Regions from separate parts of the Streptomyces sp. NPDC002125 genome, predicted to be linked through region 1. Evidence: riboswitches for the same ligand, from Rfam matches in the RefSeq annotation. Region 1 holds a riboswitch; each other region holds the start of a gene.
What was found. Region 1 has a riboswitch for cobalamin ahead of ACWCQM_RS34890 (energy-coupling factor ABC transporter permease). Riboswitches for the same ligand answer to the same signal wherever they lie in the genome.
Positions count from the first base shown of each region.

Region 2: another riboswitch for cobalamin. It lies ahead of ACWCQM_RS02620 (ribonucleoside-diphosphate reductase subunit alpha); the one in region 1 lies ahead of ACWCQM_RS34890 (energy-coupling factor ABC transporter permease).
Region 3: another riboswitch for cobalamin. It lies ahead of cobN (cobaltochelatase subunit CobN); the one in region 1 lies ahead of ACWCQM_RS34890 (energy-coupling factor ABC transporter permease).
Region 4: another riboswitch for cobalamin. It lies ahead of ACWCQM_RS29050 (cobalamin biosynthesis protein); the one in region 1 lies ahead of ACWCQM_RS34890 (energy-coupling factor ABC transporter permease).

Region 1 covers NZ_JBSFDD010000031.1:28,326-33,876, reverse strand. The annotation lists gene ACWCQM_RS34910 (gamma-aminobutyraldehyde dehydrogenase) at 1-357, shown strand, start outside; gene ACWCQM_RS34905 (energy-coupling factor ABC transporter ATP-binding protein) at 553-1,410, opposite strand; gene cbiQ (cobalt ECF transporter T component CbiQ) at 1,407-2,156, opposite strand; gene ACWCQM_RS34895 (energy-coupling factor ABC transporter substrate-binding protein) at 2,163-2,531, opposite strand; gene ACWCQM_RS34890 (energy-coupling factor ABC transporter permease) at 2,531-3,241, opposite strand; cobalamin riboswitch at 3,272-3,453, opposite strand; gene ACWCQM_RS34885 (hypothetical protein) at 3,636-4,154, shown strand; gene ACWCQM_RS34880 (50S ribosomal protein bL37) at 4,340-4,417, shown strand; gene ACWCQM_RS34875 (terpene synthase family protein) at 4,478-5,545, opposite strand.
Region 2 covers NZ_JBSFDD010000001.1:598,635-604,185, forward strand. The annotation lists gene ACWCQM_RS02600 (GntR family transcriptional regulator) at 1-16, shown strand, start outside; gene ACWCQM_RS02605 (DUF3311 domain-containing protein) at 228-491, shown strand; gene mctP (monocarboxylate uptake permease MctP) at 488-2,122, shown strand; gene ACWCQM_RS02615 (GNAT family N-acetyltransferase) at 2,243-2,743, shown strand; cobalamin riboswitch at 2,797-2,919, shown strand; gene ACWCQM_RS02620 (ribonucleoside-diphosphate reductase subunit alpha) at 3,060-5,456, shown strand; gene ACWCQM_RS02625 (ribonucleotide-diphosphate reductase subunit beta) at 5,456-5,551, shown strand, end outside.
Region 3 covers NZ_JBSFDD010000003.1:77,828-83,378, reverse strand. The annotation lists gene ACWCQM_RS06180 (precorrin-8X methylmutase) at 1-481, opposite strand, end outside; gene ACWCQM_RS06175 (cobalamin biosynthesis protein CobG) at 556-1,938, opposite strand; cobalamin riboswitch at 2,055-2,195, shown strand; gene cobN (cobaltochelatase subunit CobN) at 2,230-5,551, shown strand, end outside.
Region 4 covers NZ_JBSFDD010000021.1:26,560-32,110, reverse strand. The annotation lists gene ACWCQM_RS29060 (putative cobaltochelatase) at 1-762, opposite strand, end outside; gene ACWCQM_RS29055 (cobyric acid synthase) at 759-2,339, opposite strand; gene ACWCQM_RS29050 (cobalamin biosynthesis protein) at 2,336-3,280, opposite strand; cobalamin riboswitch at 3,413-3,541, opposite strand; gene ACWCQM_RS29045 (hypothetical protein) at 3,729-3,950, opposite strand; gene ACWCQM_RS29040 (anion permease) at 3,963-5,225, opposite strand; gene ACWCQM_RS29035 (class II aldolase/adducin family protein) at 5,533-5,551, shown strand, end outside.

The sequences.
Region 1 (5,551 bases):
GGCTACTTCTACGCCCCGACCGTCGTCTCCGGCCTGCGCCAGGACGACGAGATCGTCCAGAACGAGGTCTTCGGCCCGGTCATGACGGTCCAGTCCTTCACGGACGAGGCCCAGGCCGTGGAGTTCGCCAACGGCGTCGACTACGCCCTGGCCTCCTCGGTGTGGACCAAGGACCACGCACGGGCGATGCGGATGTCCAAGAATCTCGACTTCGGCTGCGTGTGGATCAACACCCACATGGCACTCGTCGCCGAGATGCCGCACGGCGGGTTCAAGAAGTCCGGCTACGGCAAGGACCTCTCGGCGTACGGCTTCGAGGACTACACCCGGATCAAGCACGTCATGACCTCGCTCTGACACAGCTCCCGCACCGGTGCGTCCGCCGCCCGGCCCGTCACAGGGCCGGGCGGCGCACGTGTACGCGGGCGAGCCCTGCGGGACCTCATGCGCGGCACGCCGCGTCACCAGCCACTGCCTGGTGACCGAGCACGGGTCCGCAGCGATGCCGGGCACCTCGGAGGAGCGCGCCCACGACGAACGGGTCCGGCAGATCTATCCCGGGCCCTGAGGCGGCTCCGCACCGGAGGCGACGGCCGCGAGCTCCTCGGGGGTGCGCGGCCCGGGTGCCCCCGCGTCCAGCAGTCCGTGGGCGCGCAGCAGCCGGGCCGTGGCGATGCCCCAGGGCAGCCGCAGCCCCGCCTCCCGGAGGAGATCCGTCCGGGCCAGCACGGTGGGCGCGGGACCGGAGCGGACACCTCCCGGGGTGAGGACCGCGCAGTCGTCGGCCCAGCGCAGGGCGAGATCGACGTCGTGCGTGGCCATCACCACGGTCGTGCCGCTCGCGCGGAGCGAGCCGAGGGTGTCGAGCAGCCGCTCCTGGCCGTCCGGGTCGAGCCCGGCGGTCGGCTCGTCGAGGATCAGCACGCGAGGGCGCATCGCGACCGCCCCCGCGATGGCGGTCCGCTTGCGCTGTCCGTAGGAGAGGAGATGGGTCGGACGGTCGGCCAGGTGCCCGATGTCGAGGGCGGCGAGCGCCTCGTCCACCCTGCCCCGGACCTCCGTGTCGGGCAGCCCCAGATTCAGCGGCCCGAACGACAGGTCCTGCGCGACGGAAGCGGCGAACAGCTGGTCGTCCGGGTCCTGCACGACCAGCTGTACCGTCGTCCGCAGCCGGGTCAGCCCTTTGCGGTCGTAGGTGGCCGGGCCCCCCTGGACCGTCAACCGGCCCTCGCGCGGGCGCAGTCCGCCGCTGAGCAGCCGCATCAGCGTGGTCTTGCCACTGCCGTTGCGGCCGAGCAGGGCGAGAGCACGGCCCTCGCGTACGTCGAAGTCGAGGCCGCCCAGCACCTCGGGCCCGTCCTCGTAGGCGAAGGAAGCGCCCCGCAGGGCGAGGAGTACGGAGTCGCTCATGACAGCGGCCTCTCAAGGACGAAGGTCAGGGCGGCGAGCGCCGCGAGCAGCGTGACGCTCACGGCCGTGAACCTGACGGAGACGCGGGCCTCGGGCACCAGGACACGCAAGGTGCCGTCGTAACCGCGTCCGGCGAGCCCCGCCTGGAGCCGGGCCGCGCGGTCAAAAGCCCTGACGAACGCGGTGGCGCCGAGCCCGGCCAGGGACCGCCAGGCAGCGGCCCGGCCGGTGTGCCCGAGCCGGGCGGCCTGCGCCTGCCTGATCCGGCGCATCGAGTCGAGCAGCAGGAAACTCATCCGGTACGTCACCAGGGCGACGTCCACCACCGGCGCGGGCACCCCCGCCCGGACCAGACGGGGCAGCAGGTCGGACATCGGGGTGGTGAAGGCGAACAGCAGGACACCGAGCGAAGCGGCCGAGGTGCGCAGCAGCAGCTCCCCGGCGCGTACGGGACCGCCGTCGGCCAGGGAGACGAGCCCCCCGGGGCCGCCGACCTGGACGAGGAGGGTGGCGGCCCCGGTGACACAGAAGCCCAGCGGCACCCGGTAGGCCCGCCACAGCCGGCGCACGGGCACGCCCGCCGGGCCGAGCAGCACGGCGAGCGCGGTGACGAGGACGAGGGCGGCTCCGGGCCAGGGCGGCAGCGAGATCGCCAGCACCGTGAAACCGAGGCCGAGCACGGCCTTGTCCAGGGGATGGCGGCGGCGCCAGTGACTGCTGTGCGCCGCCGCGTCGATCGGCAGCACCCGCCCTCAGGCCCCCCGCGCCGGGGACTGCCCGGCGCCGCTTCCGGTGCCCGCGGCATCGAGCCGTGCCGTGGCGAGCAGTTCGCCCTGGCGGCGTCCGCGCCGCAGGCCGAAGTAGTACGCGAGGACGCCCGCGCCGAGCGCGGCCTGGAGGGCGAACAGGGCCGACTCGATCTCCCCGGAAGGCGGTTCGTACAGCGGGGAGAACCAGGGTTCGTAGCCGGGATCGATCTCGGTGATCGCCGTCTCGGCCTGGGCGTCGGCGCCGGCGAACGGCTCCTTCTCGTCGTCGCCGAGGCCGAGGGCCAGAGGCAGGACGGCCAGCGCGGCCACCACGAGCAGCAGCAGACCGTTGATCTTCGCGTTCCTGTTCATCACGCCACCGCCCCGGTCTTCTCCGCCGTCTTCGTGCCGGCCCGCTTCCCGCTGAGGAACACGCCGAGCCTCGTCAGCTCGCCCTTACTGGACTGCACGAGCAGCCGCATCACCAGCACGGTGAGCAGCCCCTCGCTCACCGCCAGTGGGATCTGGGTGACCGCGAAGATGGAGCCGAACTTGCCGAGCGCGCCCAGGAAACCGCTGCCCGGGTCCGGGAAGGCGAGCGCCAGCTGCACGCTGGTGACGCAGTAGGTGGACAGGTCGGCGGCGAACGCTCCGAAGAACACCGCGGCCATCAGCGGCACGCCGCTCCTGCGCAGCACTCGGTAGAGCGCGTATCCGGCCCAGGGCCCGACGATCGCCATCGAGAAGACGTTGGCGCCGAGCGTGGTCAGGCCGCCGTGGGCCAGCAACAGGGCCTGGAACAGCAGGGTGATGGTGCCCAGGACCGCCATGATCGGCGGGCGGAACAGGATCGCTCCCAGCCCGGTGCCGGTGGGATGCGAGCAACTCCCCGTCACCGAAGGGAGCTTCAGCGCGGACAGGACGAACGTGAAGGCCCCGGCGGCCCCGAGGAGCAGTGTGCTCTCGGGGTTCTCCCGGACCTCACGGGTGAGTGAACGGACTCCGTGGACGACGAACGGCGCGGACGCGACACCCCAGGCGATCGCGTGCGCCGGAGGCAGAAAACCCTCGGCTATGTGCATGGCTCAGCAGACCCTCTCCAGCACCTCGTGGATGGTTGAAGTGCCTTGGCCGGTCTCCTGGCTTACGGGTGACACCGCCCGTGCTCCGCCTTCCCGGGTCCGAGGACCCAGTGGCTGCCCGTGAGGGCCGGAGCCGGACTTCCCGATCACAGTGGCGAGGGCCGCACCGGTATCGCACCGATTTCCCGTTCACCAAGGCGTGGCGACACTAGCCCCAGGCCGGGGACGGTGACAAGCGGGCCCACCCGCGCGCGCCCTGCGTGACTCCCCGTGCGGCCCGCCGGGGACGGTTCCGGGATCACGGTGGCCGGCCAGGCATGCTGAGGGCCGCGGCCACGGCGCCGGAAGGTGCCGGAACGGGGTCGCGTGACGTACGCGCGGTGAGGGAGACCGGATGTCGGAGGACGGGCGATCAGGAGTGCCGCAGGAGAAGGCGGCCGACGTGATGGCGGGCCGGCTCAAGGAGCGCATCTACGCGACGATCACGATGATCGCCGTGGTGGTGGGCCTGTCCCTGAGCAACGCCGGTGCCGCAGGCGCCCTGGCCACGGTCCTGACGACCGCACTGGGGCTGTGGCTCGCGGCGCTCGTGGCCGACCAGCAGGCCCACCGCACGGTCCACCGGCACTTCGCCAGGGGGCACGAGTTGCGCCGCATGCTCTACGTCAGCAGCCCTCTGCTGTCGTGCGCGGTGAGCCCGTCCGTGATGATCGCCCTCGCCGCCCTGGACGTCCTGTATCTGTCCACCGCGCTGATGACGGCGGCCGTCCTGGGCGTCGTCTCGCTCTTCCTCTGGGGCTGCGTGGGTGGAGTGCGCCTGGGAGGCGGTGTGTTCACGGCGGTGCTGGCGGGCGTGGCCGACGCGGCGATCGGGGTCGCGGTCGTGCTGGTGAAGGTCTCCGCCGGGCACTGACGCCGGCCCCGGACGCCCGTCGGCCCGTCGTGCTCCGCCGGCCCTCCCCGGCGCCGTGGCGCACGCCACCCGGATGCGGCCGGACCTGGTGTTTACCGCCGCGCCGACGGGTAAGGGGCACTGTGGTTGCCGGAAGTGACATTTCGGTTGAAAGTGTGCAGAAACTACAGGATGAGGAGGGATCGATGTCCTCGAAGCGACGTCGTAAGAAGAAGGCCCGCCGCAAGAACGGCGCGAACCACGGCAGCCGTCCCCAGACCTGAGGGCGCGCCGACGGACCGGGGAGCGGCGCGCGCCGCTCCCCGAAGCGTCTCCCGGCAGTCTCAGTCCTTCAGATGGGTCCACCACCAGGCGATGCTGTCGATCGGCAGCGGCTTGTCCGCCGCCGCGCGCAGCGGGGCCGCCGCGGAGCCGGACGGCAGGTCGGCGGGGTTCTCCGGATTGACGTACCGGTTGGTCGTGAGCGACCAGTCGTAGTCGGCACGGATCCAGGAGTCGCAGCCCGTGATCCACCGGCGGAGCTCCGGGCCGGCGGCGGCCAGGATCTGGTCGCGGAGCCGGAGGTAGAGGGTCATGGCGCTGGTGTGCATGGTGGCGGCCTCGGCCACCGCCTCGTCGAGCGGGCAGTTCCGCTCGTGGGCGATCAGGTCGACGATGTTCCCGAATCCCTCGTGGCTCCGTTCGCGCTCCTTGTGGTAGGAGACCAGGTCGTTGGACCAGCCGATGATCGCGGCGAAGACCTCGACGAACGCCCGTACGTCATGGCGCTCGTAGTCCGCCGCGGGGAGGTCGTACCCGTGGATGATCTCGCTGAGCGTCGAGAAGATCTTGACCCCGGAGGAGTCCAGCCGGACCGCCAGATGGTCGGAGAGCGTGGGTATCCGTCCGTAGGCACTGTTGGCGGCCATCCAGACCTGACCCTGGAGGTACGCCCGGAAGCTGGCGGCCCAGCGGGCGGTCTGCACCGGAGTCGTCAGTCCGTCGAGCCGCATGCGCAGCTCGTGCAGCGCGGCGCTGTAGTTGTCGTCGGTGGCGGCGGTCCAAGGGACGTCGATGATCCGCTGGAGCTTGGTGATCATCAGCAGGGTGGCGTCGGGAGACATCGCGACCGGCCCCTCGTCGCAGTACTCGTCGTCGAACGCGAAGAGCCACATCAGGAAGTCGGCGGTCCACTGGAGGGGCGCGAGCCGTCCGTCGGGCGCTCCCCGGCTCGTGATCTCGCCCACGGCTATGCGCGTCAGCCGCTCGCGTTGCGCCGGGTCGGAGTAGAGGCCGTAACGGTCGAGCCAGGCAGCCGAGTTGGCGTCGATCTCACGCCACTGCGGGTGGATACCCGAGGGAAGGGGAACCCACAGCTGAGGGATCTTGGGCGCTGGAGCCGGGGAGGTCATGTGCTT
Region 2 (5,551 bases), on a different contig from region 1:
GCGTCCCACCGACTGAGACCGCCCGGACCTCTCGCCCCACGATCCCCTCGCGCCCGCGCGAGGGGATCGGTCGTTCCGGGCGGCAGCGGGTTCCGGCCACGCCTGTTCCCGTGCGCGGCGGACCGTTGCAGGACCGCAATGCGGACGGGGGGTGACGATGGCCGGACCTCTCGCCTAGATTTCCTGCGCATTACACCAGGTGATCAGCGAGGGGACGGAGTCGCCATATGCCGGAAGAAAACGAAGCGAACCCACCGACAGGACCCACCGTGACACCCGTCAGGGTGGTCATCGCGCTCTGTCTGATAGCCCCGTTCGTGGCGATGCTCTGGGTGGGCTCGTACGCAAAGATCGAACCGACCTTCATCGGCATCCCGTTCTTCTACTGGTACCAGATGCTCTGGGTGCTCATCTCGACCTCGCTCACCATGGTCGCGTACAAGCTGTGGCAGCGTGACCAGCGCGCCCGCAAGGGAGGTGCTTCCGCATGAAGGACGGTGTGAACGGCGTCGCACTCGCCGTGTTCATCTTCTTCTTCCTGGCCGTCACGGTCATCGGATTCATGGCCGCGCGCTGGCGCAAGGCCGAGAACGAGGCCAGCCTCGACGAATGGGGCCTGGGCGGACGGTCGTTCGGCACCTGGGTGACCTGGTTCCTGCTGGGCGGCGACCTCTACACGGCGTACACCTTCGTCGCGGTCCCTGCGGCGGTCTACGCGGCGGGGGCGGCCGGCTTCTTCGCGGTCCCCTACACGATCCTCATCTATCCGCTCATCTTCACCTTCCTGCCGCGTCTGTGGTCGGTCTCGCACAAGCACGGCTACGTCACCACCTCGGACTTCGTCCGGGGGCGCTTCGGCTCGAAGGGGCTCTCGCTGGCGGTCGCCCTCACGGGCATCCTCGCCACGATGCCGTACATCGCGCTCCAGCTGGTCGGCATCCAGGCCGTGCTGGACGTCATGGGAGTCGGCGGCGGCGAGACCACGCACTGGTTCATCAAGGACCTGCCGCTGCTGATCGCGTTCGCGGTCCTCGCGGCGTACACCTACTCCTCGGGCCTGCGTGCGCCGGCGCTGATCGCGTTCGTCAAGGACGGCCTGATCTACCTCGTCATCGCGGTGGCGATCATCTACATCCCGATAAAGCTGGGCGGCTTCGACAACATCTTCGCCGCGGCGAACGAGAAGTTCTCGGCGGCGAACGAGGCGGCGGGCAAACCCGTGGCCGGACTCGCGCCGGGCGCCTCCGGCCAGTGGGTGTACGCCACCCTGGCACTGGGCTCGGCACTGGCCCTCTTCATGTATCCGCACTCGATCACGGCGACGCTCTCCAGCCGCAGCCGTGAGGTGATCCGGCGCAACACGACGATCCTGCCGCTGTACTCGCTGATGCTGGGTCTGCTGGCCCTGCTCGGCTTCATGGCGATCGCCGCCGGGATCAAGGTGGACAACGGACAGCTCGCGATCCCGCAGCTGTTCGAGAACATGTTCCCGGACTGGTTCGCGGGTGTGGCCTTCGCCGCGATCGGTATCGGCGCGCTGGTGCCGGCCGCGATCATGTCGATCGCCGCGGCGAACCTCTTCACCCGCAACATCTACAAGGACTTCATCAAGCCCGACGCGACCCCGGCCCAGGAGACCAAGGTCTCCAAGCTGGTCTCGCTGCTGGTGAAGGTCGGCGCGCTCGCTTTCGTCCTCACCATGGACAAGACGGTCGCGATCAACTTCCAGCTGCTGGGCGGCATCTGGATCCTCCAGACGATGCCCGCCCTGGTGGGCGGCCTGTTCACCCGGTGGTTCCACCGCTGGGCCCTGATCGCCGGCTGGGCGGTCGGCATGATCTACGGCACGGTGGCCGCGTACGGTGTCGCCAGCCCGACCCAGAAGCACTTCGGCGGGTCCTCGAAGGAGATCCCGGGCATCGGCGAGATCGGCTACATCGGTCTCACCGCGTTCGTGCTGAACGTCCTCGTCGTGGTCGTGCTGACCTTCGTCCTCAACGCGGTGAAGGCCCCGGCGGGCATCGACGAGACGTCCCCGTCCGACTACACCGCGGACGTGGGCGACCCCGGCGTCCAGGAGAAGCTCCCGCCCGCCACGGTGGGTGCCCCGGGCGGTCACTGACCCCCGCGGGCACCAGGAGGGCGACGCCGTCCCGGCAGGGTCCACCCTGCCGGGACGGCGTCGTTCGTGCCCCCGGAAACAGGGAGGCGTCCCCTCGTCCGGCTGCGGCAGACTGCGCCCATGGACCTATCGATCAGGCGGATCCGGCCCGCGCAGTACGAGGCCCTGGCCGGGATCACCGCCGAGGCGTATCTCAGGGACGGGCTCCTGGACCTCGGCGCCGACGACCCCTATCTGGAGAAGCTCCGCGCCGTCGGGCAGCGAGCGGCCGAGACCGAGGTGCTGGTCGCGGTCGACGGCGACGGCCGGCTGCTGGGCGGCGTCACCTACGTCGCGTCCGGCGGCCCGTGGGCGGACGTCGCCGCCGCGGACGAGGCCGAGTTCCGGATGCTCGCCGTATCCCCGGAGGCTCGTGGACGGGGCGCGGGCGAGGCGCTCGTACGGGCGTGCGTGGACCGGGCGAGTGCCGCCGGAGGGTGCTCCGGGATCGTCCTGTCGACGCAGCCGGCCATGCGTGGCGCCCACCGGATCTATGAGCGCCTCGGCTTCGTACGGACCCCGGAGCGGGACTGGAACCCGCTGCCCGCCCTCCGGCTGCTGACGTACCGCCTGGCTCTCTGACTCCTCCGCGACACAACATGTGGGGGCTGCCTCAGCAGGCAGCCCCCACATGTATGCTCGACCTCGCTGTCGCCGCAGGGGAATCCGGTGCGAATCCGGAACTGTCCCGCAACGGTGTGATCGGTGTGCTTCGGCGCACCCGAAGTCCGAAGACCTGTCGACAGCGCGTCCGGCTCGACCGAACCGGACGCCGAGACGTCCGGGCCCCGCGGAGGGCCGGTGGACGCCGTGCACGCCGTGCTGCCCTTTCGCGGGCTCGGTCGTGCCCCGGCTGCCCCGCTCCCGCAGGCCCAGAGCCGAGCGAGGGATAGCCCCAGTGACCATCGCGCCAGCCGATCCGGTTTCGGCCGAGGAATCCGAAGGCCTTGCGGCCGACGCCCCCGGGACCGCCCTGCTGCGGACCCTGACCGGTCTCACCGCCGATCTGCCCGACACCGACCCCGGACGGGTCGCCGCCGCCGCGCTGCGCGGCCGGAGCGCGCGGGCGGACGAGGCCGAGCTGCGCTCGCTGGCCACCGAGGCCGCCGCCGGCCTGATCTCCGAGGACCCGGCCTACTCCCGGCTCGCCGCGCGGCTCCTCACCCGCACCATCGCGGACGAGGCGGCCGGACAGGGGGCGGTCTCCTTCTCGGCCTCGGTCGCCACCGGACACCGCGAGGGCCTGATCGCGGACCGTACGGCGGAGTTCGTCGCGCTGCACGCAGACGCTCTGGACGCGCTGGTCGGGCAGGCGCTCGCCGACGGGGCCGACGACCGCTTCGGCTACTTCGGGCTGCGGACGCTGTACAGCCGCTATCTGCTGCGCCACCCGCTCACCCGCGAGGTCGTCGAGACCCCGCAGCACTTCATGCTGCGCGTCGCCGCCGGGCTCGCCGAGGACACCTCCGAGCGCGCCCTGGAGGAGGTCGCCGCGCTGTACGGCCTGATGAGCCGGCTGGACTATCTGCCCTCCTCCCCCACCCTCTTCAACTCCGGCACCCGGCACCCGCAGATGTCCTCCTGCTATCTGCTGGACTCACCGCTGGACGAGCTCGACTCCATCTACGACCGCTACCACCAGGTGGCGCGCCTCTCCAAGCACGCGGGCGGTATCGGCCTCTCCTACTCCCGTATCCGCGCGCGCGGTTCACTCATCCGGGGGACGAACGGGCACTCCAACGGCATCGTGCCGTTCCTGAAGACGCTCGACGCCTCGGTCGCGGCGGTCAACCAGGGGGGCCGGCGCAAGGGTGCCGCCGCGGTCTATCTGGAGACCTGGCACGCGGACATCGAGGAGTTCCTGGAGCTGCGCGACAACACCGGTGAGGACCAGCGGCGTACGCACAACCTCAACCTGGCGCACTGGATCCCGGACGAGTTCATGCGCCGGGTCGACGCGGACACCGAGTGGTCGCTGTTCTCCCCGGCGGACGCCCCCGAGCTGGTGGACCTGTGGGGCGACGAGTTCGACGCCGCGTACCGCGCCGCCGAGGCCAAGGGGCTGGCCCGCAAGACCATGCCGGCCCGTGAGCTCTACGGGCGCATGATGCGCACCCTCGCGCAGACCGGCCAGGGCTGGATGACGTTCAAGGACGCGTCCAACCGCACGGCGAACCAGACCGCCGAGCCGGGCAGGGTCGTCCACTCCTCGAACCTCTGCACCGAGATCCTGGAGGTCACCGACGACGGTGAGACGGCTGTCTGCAACCTGGGGTCGGTCAACCTCGGCGCGTTCGTCGCCGACGGCACCATCGACTGGGAGCGGCTGGACGCCACCGTGCGTACGGCGGTGACCTTCCTGGACCGTGTCGTGGACATCAACTTCTACCCGACCGAGCAGGCCGGGCGTTCCAACGCCCGCTGGCGGCCGGTGGGTCTCGGCGCGATGGGCCTCCAGGACGTCTTCTTCCAGCTGCGGCTGCCCTTCGACTCCCCCGAGGCCCGCGCGCTCTCCACGAAGATCTCCGAGCGCATCATGCTCGCCGCCTACGAGGCCTCCTGCGGCCTGGCCGAGAGGTCCGGCCCGCTGCCCGCCTGGTCCGAGACCCGCGCCGCCCGGGGCGTGCTGCACCCCGACCACTACGCCACCGAGCTGAACTGGCCGGAGCGCTGGGACGCCCTGCGCGCCCGGATCGCGAAGAGCGGGATGCGCAACTCGCTGCTGCTCGCCATCGCGCCGACGGCGACGATCGCCTCGATCGCCGGGGTCTACGAGTGCATCGAGCCGCAGGTCTCCAACCTCTTCAAGCGCGAGACGCTCAGCGGTGAGTTCCTCCAGGTCAACGCCTACCTGGTGGACGAGCTGAAGAAGCTCGGCGTCTGGGACGCCCGGACCCGCGAGGCACTGCGCGAGGCGAGCGGCTCCGTGCAGGGCTTCGCCTGGATCCCCGAGGACGTGCGGGCGCTGTACCGCACGGCGTGGGAGATCCCGCAGCGCGGTCTGATCGACATGGCGGCGGCCCGTACGCCGTTCCTCGACCAGAGCCAGTCGCTGAACCTGTTCCTGGAGACGCCGACGATCGGCAAGCTCTCCTCGATGTACGCGTACGCCTGGAAGCAGGGGCTGAAGACGACGTACTACCTGCGTTCGCGCCCGGCGACCCGGATCGCCCGCGCGGCGTCCGGGACGGCCGTCGCCGCCGCTCCGATTCCCGTGCAGCAGGCAGCCGCTCCCGACGCGGACGCGATCGCCTGCTCCCTCGAAAACCCCGAGTCCTGCGAGGCCTGCCAGTAATGAGCACCACCGAGAACAAGAACCTGCTCGACCCGGGCTTCGAGCTGACCCTGCGCCCCATGCGCTACCCGGACTTCTACGAGCGCTACCGGGAC
Region 3 (5,551 bases), on a different contig from region 1:
GCACACCGATGACGGCGGCGGGGCGCGGGGCACCCTCCTCGATCATCTCCAGCAGCCGGAAGAGCGCGGTGGGCGCGTTGCCGACGGCGACGACCGCACCCTCCATCCGGTCCCGCCACAGTTCCAGGGCGGCGGCGCTGCGGGTGGTGCCGAGCTTCGCGGCCAGTTCGGGGACGGCGGGGTCGGACAGGGTGCAGACCACGTCGTTGTCCGCGGGCAGACGCTTGCGGGTGACACCGCTGGCGACCATCGCCACGTCGCAGAGGATGGGCGCCCCGGCCCGCAGGGCCGCGCGGGCGTCGGCCACGGCGTTCGGCGAGAAGGCGAGATCGCGTACGAGGTCGACCATGCCGCAGGCGTGGATCATGCGGACCGCGACCTGGCTCACGTCGGCGGGCAGCCCTGCCAGATCCGCCTCCGCGCGGATGGTGGCGAAGGACTGGCGGTAGATCGCCGGTCCGTCCTTCTCGTACTGATGCACAGTGCTGTCGCCTTCTTCGTCGAATGTCGGACATGGAACAGATCGAATACCGAACAGGGGGTTGCTGCCGGTGGTCAGGTGCGCGTGCCCCGGGCCGAGGCGACCGTCGCGGCGAGCGCGGCCGGGTCGTCCAGGACCGTTGCCGCCCCGGTGCTCCGCTCTCCCCGTACATGGGAGATCCGGTGCCCCCGGGGGGTGGCGACCACGTCGATCCACTCCCCGTGCGGATGGCCGCACCGGCGTTCGCACCCGGACCAGTACACAGGGAGCAGTCCGACGGGGCCGACGGCGGCCCCCGCGTCGGCCCGCACGTCGGACAGCGACTTCGCGCAGCCGGGCTGTCCGATGCAGGCCCCGACACCGGACCACGGGGAGCCGGGGCCGGTGATCAGGCCGGCTTCGGAGAGTTCCCGCAGCAGTCCGTCCGCGCGGTGGGGCGCGATGCCGGTGACGACCGCTCCGCGCCAGGGGGTGAGCCGGAGTTCCCCGGCGCCGGACAGGAGCCGCCACTGCCCCGGGTCCAGCCGCCCGAGCGGTACACCGACCGACAGCGCGGCCTCGCCGCCGCCGTCCGGGATACGGCAGTGAGCCGGGGGCAGGGCTTCGAGGGGGCGCGGAAGGACCTCCGGTACGCAGGTGATCCCGGCCTGCGCGAGCCGTCGCCCGACCTCGCCGGGCAGCGCCGTCGCGGCGTCGTCCGGCAGGTCCTTCACCCGCCAGGCGCCGCTCTCGCGCGCCGTGTCCAGGAAGGCTTCGGCGGCGAGGAGCGCCGCGCGGGGACCGTCGGCGGCCGGGACGCGCAGCACGGCATCACCGTGCCCGACGCGCAGCATGGCACCACCGGGCCCGACAGGCAGCACGGCATCACCGTGCCCGACAGGCCGCATGGCGTCACCGTGCCCGACGCGCAGCAGGCCGCCGCCGTCGGCGAGGCCCAGAAGTGTGAGGTCGGCCCCGAGGGCGTCCACGTCGCCGCGGCCGTCGTCGAGGGCGAACAGAAAGCGTCCGGAGAGCGCCGTCGCGCTCTCGCTCGCGCACAGCAGGCGGTCGAGTCCGGTCAGCCAGGGCCTGACATCGGTGGCCCCGAGGCCGTCGAGCCCGGAGAGCGGGGACGCGACCACGTTGCGCACCCGTTCATGGCGTGCGGAGGGCAGCAGTCCGGCCTCTTCCAGGGCCCCGGCCAGCTCCGCGCCGCAGTCCGGGGCGAGCCCCCGCAGCTGGACGTTCCCACGGGAGGTGAGGTGCAACTCACCGTCACCGAAACGCTCGGCGGTCTGCCCCAGCACCGCTGCCTGACGGGGCGTCAGCACCCCGCCCGGTATGCGTATCCGCGCCAGCGCACCGTCGTCCGCCCGGTGCAGCCGCAGTGCGCCGGGGCAGGCGTCACCGCTGCTCCGGGCGCATGCGTCGCCCGGAGACCGGGACGGAAGGGGGGAGGCGGACATGGCGGCGAGCATACCCACCGTGACCGGGGCAGGCCCCTACGGTCACTGTGACCTACGGGACACCCGGCCCGCCCCCGGCCGGGGTCGGGGGCCGTCTGGTCAGGACCCCCCACCCCCGGCCTAGGATGCCTAGCGGCGGTCCGTTCGGTCCGCCATCGCCAGACGGCGACACGGAGGAAGCCCGGTGAGATTCCGGCGCGGTCCCGCCACTGTGAGCCCGGCCCCCGGCCGTGCGAGTCAGGAACTCCAGCCGTCCGACACACCGCCCGGGGCGTGGACACCCCGAGGAAGGGCTGACGCCGCATGATCCTGCTCCTGTCGACGTCCGACACCGACCTGCTGAGCGCGCGCGCCTCGCAGGGTCCGGTCAGCTACCGCTACGCCAACCCTTCCCGGCTTCCGCTCGACGACCTCCCCCAGCTGCTGGACGGCACGGACCTCGTCGTCGTACGCCTCCTCGGTGGTGTCCGCGCCTGGCAGGACGGGCTCGACCAGGTGCTGGCCACCGGCCGCCCCGTTGTCGTGCTCACCGGTGAACAGGCCCCCGACGCGCAGCTGATGGCCGCCTCCACTGTGCCCATCGGCATCGCCGCCGAGGCGCACGCCTACCTCGCGCACGGCGGTCCGGCCAACCTGGAGCAGCTCGCCCGCTTCCTCTCCGACACCGTGCTCCTCACCGGCCACGGCTTCGAGCCGCCCGCCCCGGCCCCCGCCTGGGGCCCGCTGGAGCGGAACGCCCGGGACGTCACGGGCCCGACCGTGGCGGTGCTCTACTACCGCGCCCACCACATGAGCGGGAACACCGCGTTCGTCGAGGCGCTCTGCACCGCCGTGGAGGACGCGGGCGCCCGCCCCCTGCCGCTGTACGTCGCCTCGCTCCGCACGCCCGAACCCGAGCTCATCGACGAACTCCGCGCCGCAGACGCCATCGTGACCACCGTGCTCGCGGCGGGCGGCACCAAGCCCGCCACCGCCTCGGCCGGCGGCGACGACGAGTCCTGGGACGCGGGCGCGCTCACCGGCCTCGACGTCCCGGTCCTCCAGGCGCTCTGCCTCACCAGCCCGCGCGCCGCGTGGGAGGAGAACGACGAGGGCGTCTCCCCGCTGGACGCCGCCACGCAGATCGCCGTGCCGGAGTTCGACGGCCGCCTGATCACCGTGCCGTTCTCCTTCAAGGAGATCGACGAGGACGGCCTGCCCGCCTACGTCGCCGACCCCGAGCGTGCCGCCCGGGTCGCCGGTATCGCCGTACGGCACGCCAGGCTCCGCCACATCCCTGCCGCCGAGAAGCGGATCGCGCTCGTCCTGTCGGCGTACCCGACCAAGCACTCCCGCATCGGCAACGCGGTCGGCCTCGACACCCCCGCGAGCGCCGTCGCCCTGCTGCGCAGGCTGCGCGAGGAGGGCTACGACTTCGGCCCGGAGGAGGAGATCCCGGGCCTGGTCTCCGGCGACGGCGACGAGCTGATCTACGCGCTGATCGAGGCCGGCGGCCACGACCAGGAGTGGCTGACCGAGGAGCAGCTGGCCCAGAACCCGGTCCGCATCCCCGCCGCCGACTACCGCCGCTGGTTCGCCACGCTGCCCGCCGAGCTGCGTGAGGCCGTGGAGGAGCACTGGGGCCCGGCGCCCGGCGAGATGTTCGTCGACCGGTCCCGCAATCCGGAGGGCGACATCGTGCTCGCCGCCCTGCGGCGCGGCAATCTGCTGATCCTCATCCAGCCGCCGCGCGGCTTCGGCGAGAACCCGATCGCGATCTACCACGATCCCGATCTGCCGCCCTCGCACCACTACTTGGCCGCCTACCGCTGGATCGCCGCCTCCGCCGACGACAACGGCTTCGGCGCGGACGCGATGATCCACCTCGGCAAGCACGGCAACCTGGAGTGGCTGCCCGGCAAGAACGCCGGCCTCTCCGCCGCCTGCGGCCCCGACGCCGCGCTGGGCGATCTGCCGCTGGTCTATCCGTTCCTGGTCAACGACCCGGGCGAGGGCACCCAGGCCAAGCGCCGGGTGCACGCCACGCTCGTCGACCACCTCGTGCCGCCGATGGCGCGGGCCGACAGCTACGGCGACATCGCCCGCCTCGAACAGCTCCTGGACGAGCACGCCCAGATCGCCGCGATGGACCCGGCCAAGCTGCCCGCCGTCCGCGCCCAGATCTGGACCCTGATCCAGGCCGCGAAGCTCGACCACGACCTGGGCCTGGAGGACAGGCCGGAGGACGAGGGCTTCGACGAGTTCATCATGCATCTCGACGGCTGGCTCTGTGAGATCAAGGACGTCCAGATCCGCGACGGCCTGCACGTCCTGGGCGGCGCCCCGGCCGGGAAGGACCGCGTCAACCTGGTCCTCGCCGTCCTGCGCGCCCGCCAGATCTGGGGCGGCACCTCCTCGCTGCCGGGCCTGCGCGAGGCGCTCGGCCTGGACGAGTCGGCGGCCACCCGCACCGCGGCCGACGAGACCGAGGAGAAGGCCCGGGCCCTGGTCCAGGCGATGGAGGACGCGGACTGGGATCCGGCGGCCGTCGCCGGTGTCGCCGAGGGACACCCGCGGGCCGTCGCCGACATCCTCGCCTTCGCCGCCACCGAGGTCGTGCCCCGCCTCGCCGCGACGACCGACGAGCTCGCCCACACCGTCCACGCGCTGGACGGCGGCTTCGTCCCGGCGGGCCCCTCCGGTTCCCCGCTGCGCGGCCTGGTCAACGTCCTGCCGACCGGCCGCAACTTCTACTCCGTCGACCCGAAGGCCGTACCGTCCCGCCTGGCCTGGGAGACCGGCCAGGCCCTCGCCGACTCGCTCCTGGAGCGCTACCGCGCGGACAACGGCGAGTGGCCCACCTCGGTCGGCCTCTCCCTGTGGGGCACCAGCGCCATGCGCACCGCGGGCGACGACATCGCCGAGGCGTTCGCCCTGCTCGGTGTGCGCCCCGTCTGGGACGACGCCTCGCGCCGGGTCACAGGCCTGGAGGCGATCGGGTACGAGGAGCTGGGCCGCCCCCGTATCGACGTCACGCTGCGCATCTCCGGCTTCTTCCGCGACGCGTTCCCGCACACCATCGGCCTGCTCGACGACGCCGTACGCCTCGCCGCCTCCCTCGACGAGCCCGCCGAGCGGAACTTCGTCCGCGCCCACACCCAGGCCGACCTGGCCGAACACGGCGACGAGCGGCGCGCCACGACCCGTATCTTCGGCTCCAGGCCCGGCACGTACGGCGCCGGGCTGCTCCAGCTCATCGACTCCCGCGACTGGCGTACGGACGCCGACCTCGCCGAGGTGTACACCGTGTGGGGCGGTTACGCCTACGGCCGCGAGCTGGACGGGCGCCCGGCCAGGGACGAGATGGAGACCGCGTACAAGCGGATCGCGGTGGCGGCGAAGAACACCGACACCCGCGAGCACGACATCGCGGACTCGGACGACTACTTCCAGTACCACGGGGGCATGGTCGCGACCGTACGCGCGCTGAAGGGCACCGCCCCCGAGGCGTACATCGGCGACTCGACCCGCCCGGAGACGGTCCGCACCCGCACGCTGGTCGAGGAGACCTCGCGGGTCTTCCGTGCCCGGGTGGTCAACCCGAAGTGGATCGAGGCGATGCGCCGCCACGGTTACAAGGGCGCCT
Region 4 (5,551 bases), on a different contig from region 1:
GAGCACCACATGGGGCAGCAGGGCGCGCGCGGTGGTGATCCGCTCACGCAACGCGGCCTCCTCGTCCGCCCACCGTGCGGCGAAGGCGGCCGGATCGTCGTCGTACGCGAGCCGCCGCCGCACGACCTCCACGCGCAGATCCGTGTCCCGGGAGGCGGCGACCTCGACGGTCAGGCCGAAGCGGTCCAGCAACTGCGGCCGGAGCTCGCCCTCTTCGGGGTTCATCGTCCCGACCAGCAGGAAGCGTGACGCGTGGCGTACGGAGACGCCCTCGCGCTCCACGTACGAAGCGCCCATCGCCGCCGCGTCGAGCAGCAGGTCCACCAGGTGGTCGTGGAGGAGGTTGACCTCGTCCACGTACAGGATCCCGCGGTGCGCGTCGGCGAGGAGTCCCGGCTCGAAGGCCTTGACGCCCTCCGACAGCGCCCGTTCGATGTCGAGCGCCCCGACGAGCCGGTCCTCCGACGCGCCGACGGGCAGCTCCACCGTCCGCGCCGGACGCGACACGCCCGGTGCCGCCTCGTGCGGGCCGTCGGGGCACGCCGGATCGGGCGCGGCGGGGTCGCACGAGAACCGGCAGCCCGCCACCACCTCGACCTCCGGCATGAGCGCGGCCAGCGCCCGCACGGCGGTGGACTTGGCGGTGCCCTTCTCCCCCCGCACGAGCACCCCGCCGACGGCCGGACTCACCGCGTTGAGCAGGAGCCCGAGCCGCAGATCGTCCTGCCCGACCAGGGCGGTGAAGGGATACGGCGTACTCACGGAGCCTCCTCTGTCGCATGTACAACCGGTCCGGACGCATCGGGCGTCCGGGCCGCGGGCGGCGCGGGCGCGGGTGGCGCGCCCGGCGCGATGAACGGCAGCCCCTCGGGCGCGCCGGTCTCGATCAGCCGCCACAGCGCGTCCGTGTCCGCGTGTTCCTCGATCAGATCGCCCAGCCGGTCGAGCTGTTCCTCCCGCAGCGCCTCGAAGCTCGTGTCCGGAGCGGCGGTGAACCTCCGCCCCGATGCCCGCGCGACCTCGCCCAGGAACGCCCGCCGGAACGCGTCGCTCTCCAGCGACCCGTGCCAGTGCGTCCCCCACACCGAGCCCACCCGGCACCCGTCCAGGAACGGCTCGCCGCCGAGCACCTCGGCGACCCCGTGATGGATCTCGTAGCCCTCCACCGGTTCCCCCAGCGCCGAACCGACGGGCCTCTCCAGGACCTTCTCCCGGCCGAAGCGGACGCGTACGGGCAGCAGTCCCAGCCCCTCGACCAGTCCGGCCCGCGACTCCACCTCGTCCTCGATCCACTCACCGAGCACCTGGAACCCGCCGCAGATGCCCAGCACCGGCCGCCCCGCCGCCGCCCGCCGCGCCAGCGCGCCGGCGAGGCCCCGCTCCCGCAGCCACGCCAGCGCCTTCACGGTGCCGCGCGTCCCGGGCACGATCACGAGGTCCGCGTCGGCGAGCTCCTCCGCCCGGTCCACGAACCGCACCACCACACCCGGCTCGGCCGCCAGGGCGTCCACATCGGTGAAGTTCGACATCAGCGGTACGGCGCACACCGCGACCCGCAGCACGTCCTCGCCGTGCGGCGGGGCCACGACCGACTCCCGCACGGTCCCGCGCATCGAGACGCGCAGCCCGTCCTCCTCGTCGATGCCCAGCCCGTGGGCGTACGGCAGCACCCCGTACGTCCGCCGCCCGGTGAGCCCGAGCAGCATGTCGAGGCCGGGCTCCAGCAGCGACACGTCACCGCGGAACTTGTTGACGAGGTACCCGGCGATCAGCGCCTGGTCCTCGGGGCTCAGCAGCGCCGTCGTGCCGAAGAACGACGCGAAGACCCCGCCCCTGTCGATGTCCCCGACCACCAGCACGGGGAAGCGCGCGGCCCGCGCGATGCCCATGTTCACGATGTCGGTACGCCGCAGATTGATCTCGGCCGGACTGCCCGCCCCCTCGCAGATCACGGCGTCGTACGTGCCCCGCAGCTGCTCCAGACAGTCCGTGACCGTCCCCAGCAGCGCCTCCTGGCGCCCCCCGTGATAGCCGCGCGCACTCATCTCGCCGACCGGCTTCCCCATCAGGACGACCTGGCTGGAGCGGTCACCTCCGGGCTTGAGCAGCACCGGGTTCATCAGCGCCGACGGCTCCACCCGGGCCGCCTGGGCCTGCATCGCCTGCGCGCGGCCGATCTCGGCCCCCTCGCGGGTGACGAACGAGTTCAGCGACATGTTCTGCGCCTTGAACGGCGCGACCTTCACCCCCCGGCGCACCAGCCACCGGCAGATGCCGGCCGTGACGACGCTCTTGCCCGCGTCCGAAGTGGTGCCGGCCACCAGCAGCCCGCCGCTCATCCGACCCTCCGCCCCATGGCCGACCGCCCCGCCGCACACACGGCGAGGGCCAGCACACTCACCCGGCGCGACAGCCGCACCGCGCGTTCGATGTCCTCGACCCGCACCTCGCGGCCGGCCTCCCCGTTGAGCACGGGCCGGTGCTCGACCCGCCCGCCGTACGCCAGGGTGCCGCCCAGCCGTACGCCGAGCGCACCCGCGAACGCGGCCTCCACCGGGCCCGCGTTGGGGCTCGGATGCCGGTCCGCGTCGGCCCGCCAGGCCCGGACCGCCTCGCGCGGGCGGCCCCCGGCGGCCACGGCGAGCACGGCGGTGAGCCGGGCCCCGGGCCAGCCCGCGAGGTCGTCGAGCCGGGCCGACGCCCAGCCGTAGCGCCGGTAGCGGGGCGACTTGTGCCCGACCATGGCGTCGAGCGTGTTGACCGCCCGGAAGGCGACCAGCCCGGGTACGCCGCCGAGCGCACCCCACACCAGAGCCCCCACGACGGCGTCCGACGTGTTCTCGGCGACGGACTCCACCACCGCCCGGGCGATCTGGTGCCCGTCCAGGGCCTGCGGATCGCGGCCGCACAGATGCGGCAGCCGCTCCCGGGCCTTCTCGATGTCCCCGGCGGCCAGCGCCCCGCCGATGGCGCGGGCCTCGCGGCCCAGCGACGTACCCCCGACGACGGACCAGGTGGCGGCGGCGGTCAGCGCCACGGCCGCGGCCGGACGGTCGCGCACGGCACGGGAGGCAAGGGCGGCAGCGCCCGCGGCGCCCCCGGCGCAGACGAGCGTGTGCAGGGCGCCCCAGCCGCGGTGGTCGCGCCACAGCCGGCTCTCGGCAGCCGCGGCGGCCCGCCCGAAGGCGGCGACGGGATGGCCCCGCCGGGGATCGCCGAACAGCAGGTCGCCGATCAGGCCGGCGGCGGCGCCGTAAACGAAGATGCGGTCGGCTCGCACGCGCTCAGCCGGCCGTCGCGCCTCGAAGGACCTTCGCAGCGGGTGGCGGTGGGGTGACCGACGCAGGGCAGCCAGACATGGCGTATGTCCTCACTCAGGGTCCGCGCCCTGGTTCGACGTGACCGGCGACGAGAGTCTCCTGGCTTCCGGATCCGCAGGTCCTCCGGCCTTCCAGTCCGCGGTGGCGGACCGTGACTTCCGTGTGGAGGCTGCTCCCCGGTGACAGTGGCGGGACCGCGCCGGATTCGCACCGGCTTCCTCTCCTGTCGCCGTAAGGCCGGCCGGCACACGGGGGGTGGGCCGGCCGGCCTCAATGGCTCCGGCAGTCCACCATGCCCCGCGAACACCAGTCAACCTGCCGTTGACCTGCGGGGCTTCAGTGTGCTGAGACGCACACCGGGCCGGACACGAGGTGTGTCCGGCCCGGTGTGCGTGTCCGTTCGGTGGATCAGGCGACGATCAGATAGATCCCGTACGCGACCGCCGCCACGCACAGCGCGAAGCAGGCGTACGCGCCGGTGCGCGCCAGGACGGCGGAACCGCCCCCTTGCGCCGGCGACGCCAGCTTGGCGAGACCCGTGATGCCGAGGGTGAAGAGGCCGACCAGCGCGACGGTGACCACGAGGCTGACGCCGAAGACGGAGGCGAGGGCTGCCCAGTCGATGTTCATGCGGATCTGTCCTTACACCTTGGCCGGCCGGGCCGGGTCGGCCGGAGTCTCGGCCGTCGTGGCCGGGGCGTGGATGGTGGTCTTGAGGTCCGCGACACCCGAGCCGACGGGCGGCGGGCTGACGGCCGCGATGGCGGTCGTGACGACGCCCGCGGGCTCGTCCCCGGTCGCGTTGACGTTGGTGTGGTCGACCGGCTTGCGGCGCGACAGCAGCCAGATGGCACCGGAGCCCGCGACGAGGAGGACGGCGACGACCGCGACACCCCAGGGGCCCTGCTTGGTCAGGAACTCGGCGCCCGCGCCGACCAGACCGGCGGCCGGCAGCGTCAGGCCCCAGGCGACGAACATCCGGGTGGCGGTGGACCAGCGGACCACGCCCCCCTTGCGTCCGAGGCCCGCGCCCATGACCGCGCCGGAGCAGGACTGGGTGGTCGAGAGGGAGAAGCCGAGGTGCGACGAGGCCAGGATGACCGTGGCCGCACTGGTCTGGGCCGCGAAGCCCTGCGGCGGGCGCAGGTCGGTCAGGCCGCTGCCCATGGTGCGGATGATGCGCCAGCCGCCGAGGTAGGTGCCCAGCGCGATGGCGATACCGGCGGAGGCGATGACCCAGACCGGCGGGTTGGAGCCGGGGGCGAGGACACCGCCGGTGACCAGCGCCAGGGTGATGATGCCCATGGTCTTCTGCGCGTCGTTGGTGCCGTGGGCGAGCGAGACGAGGCCCGCCGACGCGATCTGACCTGCGCGGTAGCCCTTGGCGGTCGACTTCAGCTGCGCGGGGTCGGTGATCTTCCGGTTGATGCGGTACGTCAGCTTCGTGGCCAGCAGCGCGGCCAGACCGGCCACGAGCGGGGCGGCGATCGCGGGCAGCAGGACCTTCGTGACGACGGTGCCGCCGTTGATCGAGGACCAGCCGGCCGACATGACCGCGGCGCCGATGAGGCCGCCGAAGAGTGCGTGGGAGGAGCTGGAGGGGAGGCCGACCAGCCAGGTCAGGAGATTCCACAGGATGGCGCCGACGAGTGCGGCGAAGATGACCTCGGTTCTGAGGCCGTCCTCGTTGATGATCCCGCCGGAGATCGTCTTGGCGACCTCCACGGACAGGAACGCGCCGACCAGGTTGAGAACGGCGGACATGGCCACCGCGGTCTTGGGCTTGAGAGCGCCGGTCGAGATGGTGGTGGCCATCGCGTTGGCGGTGTCGTGGAAACCGTTCGTGAAATCGAACACGAGAGCTGTCACGACCACAATCGCGAGCAGCAGCGTGATGTGTTCCATTTACCCAGGCAATCGTTCGACGTCATTGGCACGTGGAACGTAAGCAACCTGGATGAACGGAAGGTGAACTGAGCAGGGCGGCGTGGTGACCCCAACCGTGTATGCGCATTCCGCTTGTGAGTCTCCTGAGCGCCCCGGCGGGCCCGCGCCGGTGCGGCGACTGGCCGGTGGGGCAGGACCCGGACCCGTGGCCCGCCAGGCACCCCCCGCCGAAGAGACCTCGGTCACCTGATCACCTGATCGCCGGATCACCGCGCCCCCGGGGCTGTCCCGCCGGGGGTCACAGGACAGCCCTAGGATCGCCCGCATGAGCGACGGAGACCAGG